3 regions of the Bacillus sp. CPT56D-587-MTF genome follow, and region 3 is predicted to be linked to each of the others. Evidence: a T-box and tRNA genes for the amino acid it is inferred to sense, from the RefSeq annotation. Region 3 holds a T-box; the other regions hold tRNA genes.
What was found. A T-box is a leader RNA that pairs with one kind of tRNA and senses whether it is charged. The one in region 3 lies ahead of ileS (isoleucine--tRNA ligase), so its partner is inferred to be a tRNA-Ile.

Region 1 (3,238 bases), 1.5 Mb from region 3:
GTCAAAAGATCCCATGTTTCATATTCCAATGAAGTATGAACAAACTCAGCTAATCCTTGCGCTATCATAAAATCATTTGCCTCTTCATACCAACCAATCTCTTGGCATAAGCGAAGAATACGCACTAAAGTTGGAATTTCATCTTTATGAAACTGCGGTAATTTCTTTGCTTTATTCATGCCATATACGATAAATGCCGCTAAATTTTCTTCTTTATAAAATTCTTTCTCTTTCCATACTAATATAGTTCGTTCTTTCCCCTCACCTTTTGGGTGACAAGGTACAAGCAAAGAAAATAATTCAGCGAAATTATTTGGTTCTATATATGTATCTGTAACCAAATTCCAATTTGGATCGCCCTGTACAGCCTTCATATAATTCCCCTTCCCTTTTCATCTATGTAGGAAATATTAATTTATTATCGCACCACTAAAAATTAATATTGTTATATTCAAAATCTCTCATAATGCTTATATCTATCAGTATATCATCTTTTCTCTTATTAAAAATTAAGAATAACAAATTTTAAAAAATGTCGAAATTATTAACCACATACTTATTATATAATGTCTCAGATACATCACGCTAACATATTAGTTTAATCCATATATACTAGAATAATGTATCTGAAATTTATATATAATTTAGCTCTTTATGAGTGACCATTAAACTCTCGGTTAATGAAAGTTTCAATTTACTCTGTACGCTCTGAGATTTCGCTCAAGGCAAATCCAGCTTGATCATCTGCTGATTCCCTTATAGCTAAATCTCCTAGTGCTAACATGCCAATAAGTTGACCACTATCAACTACTGGTAATCGTCTAATTTGATGCTGTGCCATTAGCTCTGTAGCTTTTTCAATAGAATCATTTGGAGAAACTGAGATAATATTTGTTGTCATTACATTTGTAATCTTATTAGATCCAGGATGTTTTTCAGCAATCCCTCGAACGACTAAATCACGATCAGTAACAAGCCCAACAACTTGCTCATTTTCAACAACAGGAATTAATCCAATCGATTCTTCCTTCATTTTTACAGCTGCCTCATATACATTGTCTAGCGGTGTACAATGTACAATATGGGTACTCATTAAGTCTCTCACTCGTGTCATTATGATTTCCTCCTTTTTATACATACCATAGCTTTTCCAAAATTCCTTTATTTATTTCTGGAAAGTAACGTAATAAAAAGGATTAACAAAATAAAAAAGAGCCAGCATAATGCTGACTCTTTTTGGTATGACCCGTACGGGATTCGAACCCGTGTTACCGCCGTGAAAGGGCGGTGTCTTAACCACTTGACCAACGGGCCATGGCTCCGCAGGTAGGACTCGAACCTACGACCGATCGGTTAACAGCCGATAGCTCTACCACTGAGCTACTGCGGAATAATATATGGTGGGCCTAAATGGACTCGAACCATCGACCTCACGCTTATCAGGCGTGCGCTCTAACCAGCTGAGCTATAGGCCCATATACTTTACAGGGGCAGTAGGAATCGAACCCACACTGGAGGTTTTGGAGACCTCAGTTCTACCTTTAAACTATGCCCCTAAATGATGCCGGCTAGAGGACTTGAACCCCCAACCTACTGATTACAAGTCAGTTGCTCTACCAATTGAGCTAAGCCGGCATAAAAAAAATGGTGGCTCGGGACGGAATCGAACCGCCGACACGAGGATTTTCAGTCCTCTGCTCTACCGACTGAGCTACCGAGCCAACATAAATGGCGGTCCCGACCGGGGTCGAACCGGCGATCTCCTGCGTGACAGGCAGGCATGTTAACCACTACACCACGGGACCATTTGGTTGCGGGGACAGGATTTGAACCTGCGACCTTCGGGTTATGAGCCCGACGAGCTACCGTGCTGCTCCACCCCGCGACAATATAAAGTTTTAAAAATGGAGGAGGTAGAGGGATTCGAACCCCCGCGCGACTCTCGCCGCCTGTCGGTTTTCAAGACCGATCCCTTCAGCCGAACTTGGGTATACCTCCATGAAGGAAAAAATAAATATTTTATTATTATATGTCTAAGCCATTAAAGAAAAAATGGAGGAGGTAGAGGGATTCGAACCCCCGCGCGATTCTCACCGCCTGTCGGTTTTCAAGACCGATCCCTTCAGCCGAACTTGGGTATACCTCCGAGACATATATTAAATAAAGTGGAGCCTAGCGGGATCGAACCGCTGACCTCCTGCGTGCAAGGCAGGCGCTCTCCCAGCTGAGCTAAGGCCCCATGTTTTTTGGGAATATCGGGAAGACAGGATTTGAACCTGCGACCCCCTGGTCCCAAACCAGGTGCTCTACCAAGCTGAGCCACTTCCCGTTAATAAAAGCGCGCCCGAGAGGAGTCGAACCCCTAACCTCTTGATCCGTAGTCAAACGCTCTATCCAATTGAGCTACGGGCGCATATGGTGCCGAGGGCGGGGGTCGAACCCGCACGGTGGTCACCCACCGCAGGATTTTAAGTCCTGTGCGTCTGCCTGTTCCGCCACCCCGGCATGTCATATTGAAAATTGGAGCGGAAGACGGGATTCGAACCCGCGACCCCAACCTTGGCAAGGTTGTATTCTACCACTGAACTACTTCCGCAAGACATGTATGAGTTATTTTATTAAAAGTGCGGGTGAAGGGAGTCGAACCCCCACGCCAAAGGCGCTAGATCCTAAGTCTAGTGCGTCTGCCAATTCCGCCACACCCGCATATTTCATTAAAATGGTGAGCCATGAAGGACTCGAACCTTCGACCCTCTGATTAAAAGTCAGATGCTCTACCAACTGAGCTAATGGCTCTTAATGGCTGGGCTAGCTGGATTCGAACCAGCGCATGACGGAGTCAAAGTCCGTTGCCTTACCGCTTGGCTATAGCCCATTAATTAAGAATGGTGGAGGGGGGCAGATTCGAACTGCCGAACCCGAAGGAGCGGATTTACAGTCCGCCGCGTTTAGCCACTTCGCTACCCCTCCGACATATATGGTGGAGGATGACGGGATCGAACCGCCGACCCCCTGCTTGTAAGGCAGGTGCTCTCCCAGCTGAGCTAATCCTCCATTTTGCCTGGCAACGTCCTACTCTCACAGGGACAAGGTCCCAACTACCATCGGCGCTAGAGAGCTTAACTTCCGTGTTCGGTATGGGAACGGGTGTGACCTCTCTGCCATCATTACCAGACTGTATTCATTTAAGACAAGAATCATTTTAACTCATTTGACCTCGAAAGTCAACAAGTTTTTT
Region 2 (3,238 bases), 2.7 Mb from region 3:
TGCATAGCTACCGCTCCAAACTTTTGTTGGTGATGGAGAGAATGGTACCGCATGGCTTAAGTCCATTGCTTCCCCTTCTGCTTTTGCTTCATTAACATCTACTAATACGAATTCTTCAGCTACACCTTGGTTGATCATTGAGTAAGCGTAACTACAACCTACAGCTCCTGTTCCTACTAATACTACACGATTGATACCTTTTTTCATGGTAATTTCCCCTCTCTATTGTTCACGTATATTTTTTTATGATTGTTTAAGTAATTAATTAAAATACTAATTTAATGTTGTTTAACTTCTTTACATTCATATTGTAGCACGTATTATTGTGAATTACTTCACAAATTATGACCTATTTGTGAACTTTTTCACATAGAGTGTAAAGTTATTGGAATAGGTGTGGAATCCATTTCAATGGAGGCGTTTTCTTTAGATTGTGAAAGGGATTTTCTTGTGGTTTTTGTCGGTAAGTGAAATTATACCAGCGATTTTTAGAATATATCGACCGTAACTCCAAATATATCAGCGATTATTAAAATTTATCGATCGTAACTCAAATTATATCAGCGATTTTTGCAATATATCGACTTACCGACAAAACTCGACAATACTGACAACATAAAAAAGCTGTCTTCAGTAGATCACAGCTATTGAGAGAAAGCAGCTTCTTCTATATATTATTTATTTTCCACAGTAGCTCCCAGATGCATTTTCATCGGTTTCTCCAAGTGTAGGAGGCTACAGCCATACAGCTGGGGTAAAAGTTCAAGTTGAAGTTAATTCCTTCATATTCATACAGGTCCAAATAATTAACATGATTGTATTTACGGCTCTCTATGTACCCAACTGCAACAGCGAATACTTCATATTTCTTCTATTGCATAAAAAAGCAGACTATCCAAAGTCCATTTTTATACAACAAAAAAGAGATAGCAGATTATGCTATCTCTTTTAGTATGACCCGTACGGGATTCGAACCCGTGTTACCGCCGTGAAAGGGCGGTGTCTTAACCACTTGACCAACGGGCCAGTTCTGGCAGAGAAGAAGGGATTCGAACCCTCGCACCGCGTTCGCGATCTACTCCCTTAGCAGGGGAGCCCCTTGAGCCACTTGGGTACTTCTCTATAAATATGGCTCCGCAGGTAGGACTCGAACCTACGACCGATCGGTTAACAGCCGATAGCTCTACCACTGAGCTACTGCGGAACAATTATGGTGGGCCTAAATGGACTCGAACCATCGACCTCACGCTTATCAGGCGTGCGCTCTAACCAGCTGAGCTATAGGCCCATAATTGAAAAGCGGGTGAAGAGAATCGAACTCTCGACCAGAGCTTGGAAGGCTCTTGTTTTACCACTAAACTACACCCGCATTAAATTGTAAATGGTGAGCCATGAAGGACTCGAACCTTCGACCCTCTGATTAAAAGTCAGATGCTCTACCAACTGAGCTAATGGCTCATTTTGAAAGTGGTGCCGACTAGAGGACTTGAACCCCCAACCTACTGATTACAAGTCAGTTGCTCTACCAATTGAGCTAAGTCGGCTTGCGTTTTCAAAATGGTGGCTCGGGACGGAATCGAACCGCCGACACGAGGATTTTCAGTCCTCTGCTCTACCGACTGAGCTACCGAGCCTTTATGTAAAAATGGCGGTCCCGACCGGGGTCGAACCGGCAATCTCCTGCGTGACAGGCAGGCATGTTAACCACTACACCACGGGACCATTTGGTTGCGGGGACAGGATTTGAACCTGCGACCTTCGGGTTATGAGCCCGACGAGCTACCGTGCTGCTCCACCCCGCGATGATAAAATATTTACTTTAGAAAAAATGGAGGAGGTAGAGGGATTCGAACCCCCGCGCGACTCTCGCCGCCTGTCGGTTTTCAAGACCGATCCCTTCAGCCGAACTTGGGTATACCTCCGAGATATATACGTCTAATGGTGGACCTTGTAGGACTCGAACCTACGACCGGACGGTTATGAGCCGTCTGCTCTAACCAGCTGAGCTAAAGGTCCTTTATGGTAGCGGCGGAGGGGATCGAACCCCCGACCTCACGGGTATGAACCGTACGCTCTAGCCAGCTGAGCTACACCGCCATAAATGATATTAATATAAGTGGAGCCTAGCGGGATCGAACCGCTGACCTCCTGCGTGCAAGGCAGGCGCTCTCCCAGCTGAGCTAAGGCCCCATGTTTTTTAGGAATATCGGGAAGACAGGATTTGAACCTGCGACCCCCTGGTCCCAAACCAGGTGCTCTACCAAGCTGAGCCACTTCCCGTTAATAAAAGCGCGCCCGAGAGGAGTCGAACCCCTAACCTCTTGATCCGTAGTCAAACGCTCTATCCAATTGAGCTACGGGCGCATATGGTGCCGAGGGCGGGGGTCGAACCCGCACGGTGGTCACCCACCGCAGGATTTTAAGTCCTGTGCGTCTGCCTGTTCCGCCACCCCGGCATGTCATATTGAAAATTGGAGCGGAAGACGGGATTCGAACCCGCGACCCCAACCTTGGCAAGGTTGTATTCTACCACTGAACTACTTCCGCAAGACATGTATGAGTTATTTAATTAAAAGTGCGGGTGAAGGGAGTCGAACCCCCACGCCAAAGGCGCCAAATCCTAAGTCTGGTGCGTCTGCCAATTCCGCCACACCCGCATATTAATTTATTTAAGAAAAATGGGGCGACTGATGGGAATCGAACCCACGAATGCCGGAGCCACAATCCGGTGCGTTAACCACTTCGCCACAACCGCCATGATTTCTGGTGCCGACTAGAGGACTTGAACCCCCAACCTACTGATTACAAGTCAGTTGCTCTACCAATTGAGCTAAGTCGGCTAAATGGTGGAGGATGACGGGATCGAACCGCCGACCCCCTGCTTGTAAGGCAGGTGCTCTCCCAGCTGAGCTAATCCTCCATTTGCCTGGCAACGTCCTACTCTCACAGGGACAAGGTCCCAACTACCATCGGCGCTAGAGAGCTTAACTTCCGTGTTCGGTATGGGAACGGGTGTGACCTCTCTGCCATCATTACCAGACTGTATTCATTTAAGACAAGAATATAAAAAACTCATTTACTTTCGAAAGTCAACAAGTTTTTTATATTCTTTCAAAACTAGATAACATTGCTACATATTATATGGTTAAGTCCTCGATCTATTAGTATTCGTCAGCTCCACATGTCACCATGCTTCCACCTCGAACCTATCAACCTGATCATCTTTCAGGGATCTTAC
Region 3 (3,238 bases):
AAATGTAAAAGCAATTGAAGTTGCAATGAAAGTAATACAAAAAGATTTTGATAATGAACGTATATTTGATGTTTATGTAAAAGCAGTAGAGCAACATAAAAAATTGTCTAACATACGAGATTTTCTTCATACGTTAAAGGTGAAAAAAGCAGAAAGGAGTACAGCATTCATGTATGCTGCAGCTGCAGTTACGGAAATATGGATTGAACGCCAGCTGCATGAACAGCCAAAACGATCTATCATTACGAGAGCTTTTTATCGTATGAAAAATCGTGCGAAAGAAATTTCAATGGTTACTATGATAATTGATTTATATGAAATCTCTTTAAAGTTAAATCCGAAAAATAGTATGGCAGCACAGCGATTTGCGCTATTTTATGAGAATGTAGAGATGAATAAAGAAGCAATAGAGATTCTGCACACGTCACTAGAAAATAAATGGGATTATGACGTAGCGAAGCAACTTGTAAATCTTTTCGTTGAGTGCGAGGAAGAAGATATGTTAAGAGATGCTTTGGAATTAACGAAACAAATGGTTCGAGAACTACCAGATGATTATGATACTCTTCTTCTGCAAGCACAAGTATTCTTTAAAGCAGGGGAAGAAAGAAAAGCAGAAAAGATTATCTTACAATTAACAGAGCAAACACCGTTTGTAAGTAGAGCATTTCTTGCTTTAGGAGAAATATATCAAAGTCAAGAAAGGTTTGAAGAGGCAATTCATGTATTAGAAAATGCTTCTATACATCATCCAAATGAAACAGCAATTCTTCTTTCTTTAGCATCTTCATATCATGGTGCCGGCCAAACGATAAAGGCAGAAAAAATAACAAATGAAGTATTAATAATTGACGCGAGTGATTTGTTAGCAAGATATGATCGAGCTTGTTATTTAGCACAGTTAAATAGAAATGAAGAGGCGAAGGAAGAGCTTGAATTTGTCCTTCGTGAGGATGAATCGGGATTCTTTGCTGAACTTATTGAGGATGATGAAAATTTAGCAGCATTGCGAGAGTTTGAAAAGTAATTGTATAAGAATAGGGGAAAAAGATAAGGATATATTTTGAATTAGTTGACAATTAGTTGCTAAATGGCATAAAATAACTTTTAACAAAGTATACAAATCTGAAGACGAGAAAGAGTAAAATAGTGAGCTGTTCTCCAGAGAGCCGGTATATTGCTGAAAGCCGGTGTGCAGACGTTATTTGAAAATCATCTCCGAGGAGCCGAGGCTGAAAGTAAGTAAGCCCGGACGGATGTCTACCGTTACAAAGAACACGTATGATAGTACGTTGCTAAGTGCTATTAGTGAAAAAGCTAATAGAATTAGGGTGGTATCGCGGGTAAACCCGTCCCTACTTTATAGGGACGGGTTTTTTGTGTGCTTTAAAATATTCAAAGGAGTGATTGTATATGGAAAAAGTAGATGTAAAAGAATCAGCTGTAGGAAGAGAAATGCGAATTCGCAAACAGTGGAACGAACAAAATATTTTCGAACAATCAATTCAGAATCGAGAAGGCGCACAGTCTTTCGTATTTTATGAAGGACCACCAACGGCGAACGGACTACCGCATGTAGGTCATGCACTTGGACGAACAATTAAAGACTTAGTAGCAAGATATAAAACGATGGCTGGTTATAAAGTGTTAAGAAAAGCAGGATGGGATACACATGGTTTACCTGTAGAATTAGGCGTTGAGAAGCAACTTGGTATTTCTGGTAAACATGAGATCGAAGAATATGGCATTGAATCATTTATTCAAAAGTGTAAAGAGAGTGTTTTCACATATGAGAAGCAGTGGCGCGAATTCACTGAAAGTATTGGTTATTGGGTAGATATGGATGATCCGTATGTAACTTTAAAGAATCCATATATCGAAAGTGTATGGCATATTTTGGGGACAATCCATGAAAAAGGATTGTTATATAAAGGACATAGAGTTTCACCATACTGCCCAAGCTGCCAAACCTCATTGAGCTCACATGAGGTTGCACAAGGGTATAAAACAGTAAAAGATTTAAGTGCAACTGTGAAGTTTAAAGTGAAAGATAGTGAAAATGAGTATTTCTTAGGTTGGACAACGACACCTTGGACACTTCCAGCAAACGTTGCGCTTGCTGTCCATCCAAATATGGAATACGTTAAAGCAAAACAAGAAAGTCATGTATACATTGTTGCAAAAGAACGTGTACAAGAAGTATTAAAAGAGAATTATGAAGTATTATCTGTTCATAAAGGCGAAGAATTATTAAACACATCTTATACAGCACCATTTCCGATGAAAGAAGTTACAAATGGTTACCGCGTTATTGCAGCAGATTTTGTAACGGGAGATAGTGGTACAGGACTTGTTCATATTGCTCCAGCATATGGAGAGGACGATTATAGAGTTGTTCAAAGTGAAGGATTGTCATTCTTGCACGTTGTAGATGAAAAAGGTGAGTATACAGAGGCAGTACCATTTTTGAAAGGGAAATTTGTAAAAGATTGTGACGTGGATATCGTTCGTTATTTAGCGAAGGAAGGTTTACTGTATCATAAAGAAAAATATGAACATAGCTATCCGCATTGCTGGCGTTGTGATTCACCACTACTTTATTATGCAGGAGAAAGTTGGTTAATCCGAACAACTGCAATTAAAGATACATTTTTACAAAATAATGATTCTGTTACTTGGTATCCGGATCATATGAAACATGGACGTTTTGGTAAGTTTTTAGAAAATATGGTAGATTGGAATATTAGCCGAAATAGATATTGGGGAACGCCATTGAATGTATGGGAATGTGAAAGTTGTGATCATCAGTTCGCACCGAAAAGCATTGCCGAATTAAGAAAGAATAGTACGAAAGAAACACCAGAAGATTTGGAATTGCATAAGCCTTATGTAGATGAAGTGCAAGTCTGCTGCGGGAAATGCGGAGGCACAATGAATCGTACACCAGAAGTGATTGATGTTTGGTTTGATAGTGGTTCTATGCCATTTGCACAATATCATTACCCATTTGAAAATAAAGAGTTATTTGAAGAGCAGTTTCCAGCGGATGTTATTGCAGAAGGAATTGATCAAACACGCGGCTGGTTTTATAGTTTATTAGCAGTATCAGCACTATATACAGGAAAAGTACCGTATAAACGAGTGTTATCACTAGGGCATGTTTTAGATGAAGAAGGGCAGAAAATGTCTAAAAGCAAAGGAAATGCACTAGATCCAGTTGATTTAGTAGATAAATTTG

Region 1: it encodes a tRNA-Ile, which carries the amino acid that the T-box ahead of ileS (isoleucine--tRNA ligase) is inferred to sense. The anticodon was not compared.
Region 2: it encodes a tRNA-Ile, which carries the amino acid that the T-box ahead of ileS (isoleucine--tRNA ligase) is inferred to sense. The anticodon was not compared.

The regions. Positions count from the first base shown of each region.
Region 1 is NZ_JBYTEF010000001.1:372,699-375,936, reverse strand. Features, by position in the region: gene AC3WVZ_RS01950 (DUF3965 domain-containing protein) at 1-374, opposite strand, end outside; gene AC3WVZ_RS01945 (CBS domain-containing protein) at 695-1,114, opposite strand; tRNA gene AC3WVZ_RS01940 (tRNA-Glu) at 1,243-1,314, opposite strand; tRNA gene AC3WVZ_RS01935 (tRNA-Asn) at 1,316-1,390, opposite strand; tRNA gene AC3WVZ_RS01930 (tRNA-Ile) at 1,399-1,475, opposite strand; tRNA gene AC3WVZ_RS01925 (tRNA-Trp) at 1,486-1,556, opposite strand; tRNA gene AC3WVZ_RS01920 (tRNA-Thr) at 1,563-1,635, opposite strand; tRNA gene AC3WVZ_RS01915 (tRNA-Phe) at 1,646-1,721, opposite strand; tRNA gene AC3WVZ_RS01910 (tRNA-Asp) at 1,730-1,805, opposite strand; tRNA gene AC3WVZ_RS01905 (tRNA-Met) at 1,809-1,885, opposite strand; tRNA gene AC3WVZ_RS01900 (tRNA-Ser) at 1,906-1,998, opposite strand; tRNA gene AC3WVZ_RS01895 (tRNA-Ser) at 2,054-2,146, opposite strand; tRNA gene AC3WVZ_RS01890 (tRNA-Ala) at 2,167-2,239, opposite strand; tRNA gene AC3WVZ_RS01885 (tRNA-Pro) at 2,256-2,329, opposite strand; tRNA gene AC3WVZ_RS01880 (tRNA-Arg) at 2,340-2,413, opposite strand; tRNA gene AC3WVZ_RS01875 (tRNA-Leu) at 2,417-2,505, opposite strand; tRNA gene AC3WVZ_RS01870 (tRNA-Gly) at 2,522-2,596, opposite strand; tRNA gene AC3WVZ_RS01865 (tRNA-Leu) at 2,626-2,706, opposite strand; tRNA gene AC3WVZ_RS01860 (tRNA-Lys) at 2,721-2,796, opposite strand; tRNA gene AC3WVZ_RS01855 (tRNA-Gln) at 2,801-2,875, opposite strand; tRNA gene AC3WVZ_RS01850 (tRNA-Tyr) at 2,887-2,970, opposite strand; tRNA gene AC3WVZ_RS01845 (tRNA-Val) at 2,979-3,054, opposite strand; rRNA gene rrf (5S ribosomal RNA) at 3,060-3,175, opposite strand.
Region 2 is NZ_JBYTEF010000001.1:4,524,490-4,527,727, forward strand. Features, by position in the region: gene AC3WVZ_RS23320 (L-lactate dehydrogenase) at 1-207, opposite strand, end outside; tRNA gene AC3WVZ_RS23325 (tRNA-Glu) at 955-1,026, opposite strand; tRNA gene AC3WVZ_RS23330 (tRNA-Ser) at 1,032-1,122, opposite strand; tRNA gene AC3WVZ_RS23335 (tRNA-Asn) at 1,130-1,204, opposite strand; tRNA gene AC3WVZ_RS23340 (tRNA-Ile) at 1,212-1,288, opposite strand; tRNA gene AC3WVZ_RS23345 (tRNA-Gly) at 1,299-1,369, opposite strand; tRNA gene AC3WVZ_RS23350 (tRNA-Lys) at 1,383-1,458, opposite strand; tRNA gene AC3WVZ_RS23355 (tRNA-Thr) at 1,469-1,544, opposite strand; tRNA gene AC3WVZ_RS23360 (tRNA-Phe) at 1,559-1,634, opposite strand; tRNA gene AC3WVZ_RS23365 (tRNA-Asp) at 1,647-1,722, opposite strand; tRNA gene AC3WVZ_RS23370 (tRNA-Met) at 1,726-1,802, opposite strand; tRNA gene AC3WVZ_RS23375 (tRNA-Ser) at 1,830-1,922, opposite strand; tRNA gene AC3WVZ_RS23380 (tRNA-Ile) at 1,940-2,016, opposite strand; tRNA gene AC3WVZ_RS23385 (tRNA-Met) at 2,021-2,097, opposite strand; tRNA gene AC3WVZ_RS23390 (tRNA-Ala) at 2,118-2,190, opposite strand; tRNA gene AC3WVZ_RS23395 (tRNA-Pro) at 2,207-2,280, opposite strand; tRNA gene AC3WVZ_RS23400 (tRNA-Arg) at 2,291-2,364, opposite strand; tRNA gene AC3WVZ_RS23405 (tRNA-Leu) at 2,368-2,456, opposite strand; tRNA gene AC3WVZ_RS23410 (tRNA-Gly) at 2,473-2,547, opposite strand; tRNA gene AC3WVZ_RS23415 (tRNA-Leu) at 2,577-2,657, opposite strand; tRNA gene AC3WVZ_RS23420 (tRNA-His) at 2,680-2,755, opposite strand; tRNA gene AC3WVZ_RS23425 (tRNA-Thr) at 2,765-2,840, opposite strand; tRNA gene AC3WVZ_RS23430 (tRNA-Val) at 2,845-2,920, opposite strand; rRNA gene rrf (5S ribosomal RNA) at 2,925-3,040, opposite strand; rRNA gene AC3WVZ_RS23440 (23S ribosomal RNA) at 3,142-3,238, opposite strand, start outside.
Region 3 is NZ_JBYTEF010000001.1:1,850,135-1,853,372, forward strand. Features, by position in the region: gene AC3WVZ_RS09630 (bacteriocin-processing peptidase family protein) at 1-1,027, shown strand, start outside; T-box leader at 1,120-1,360, shown strand; gene ileS (isoleucine--tRNA ligase) at 1,414-3,238, shown strand, end outside.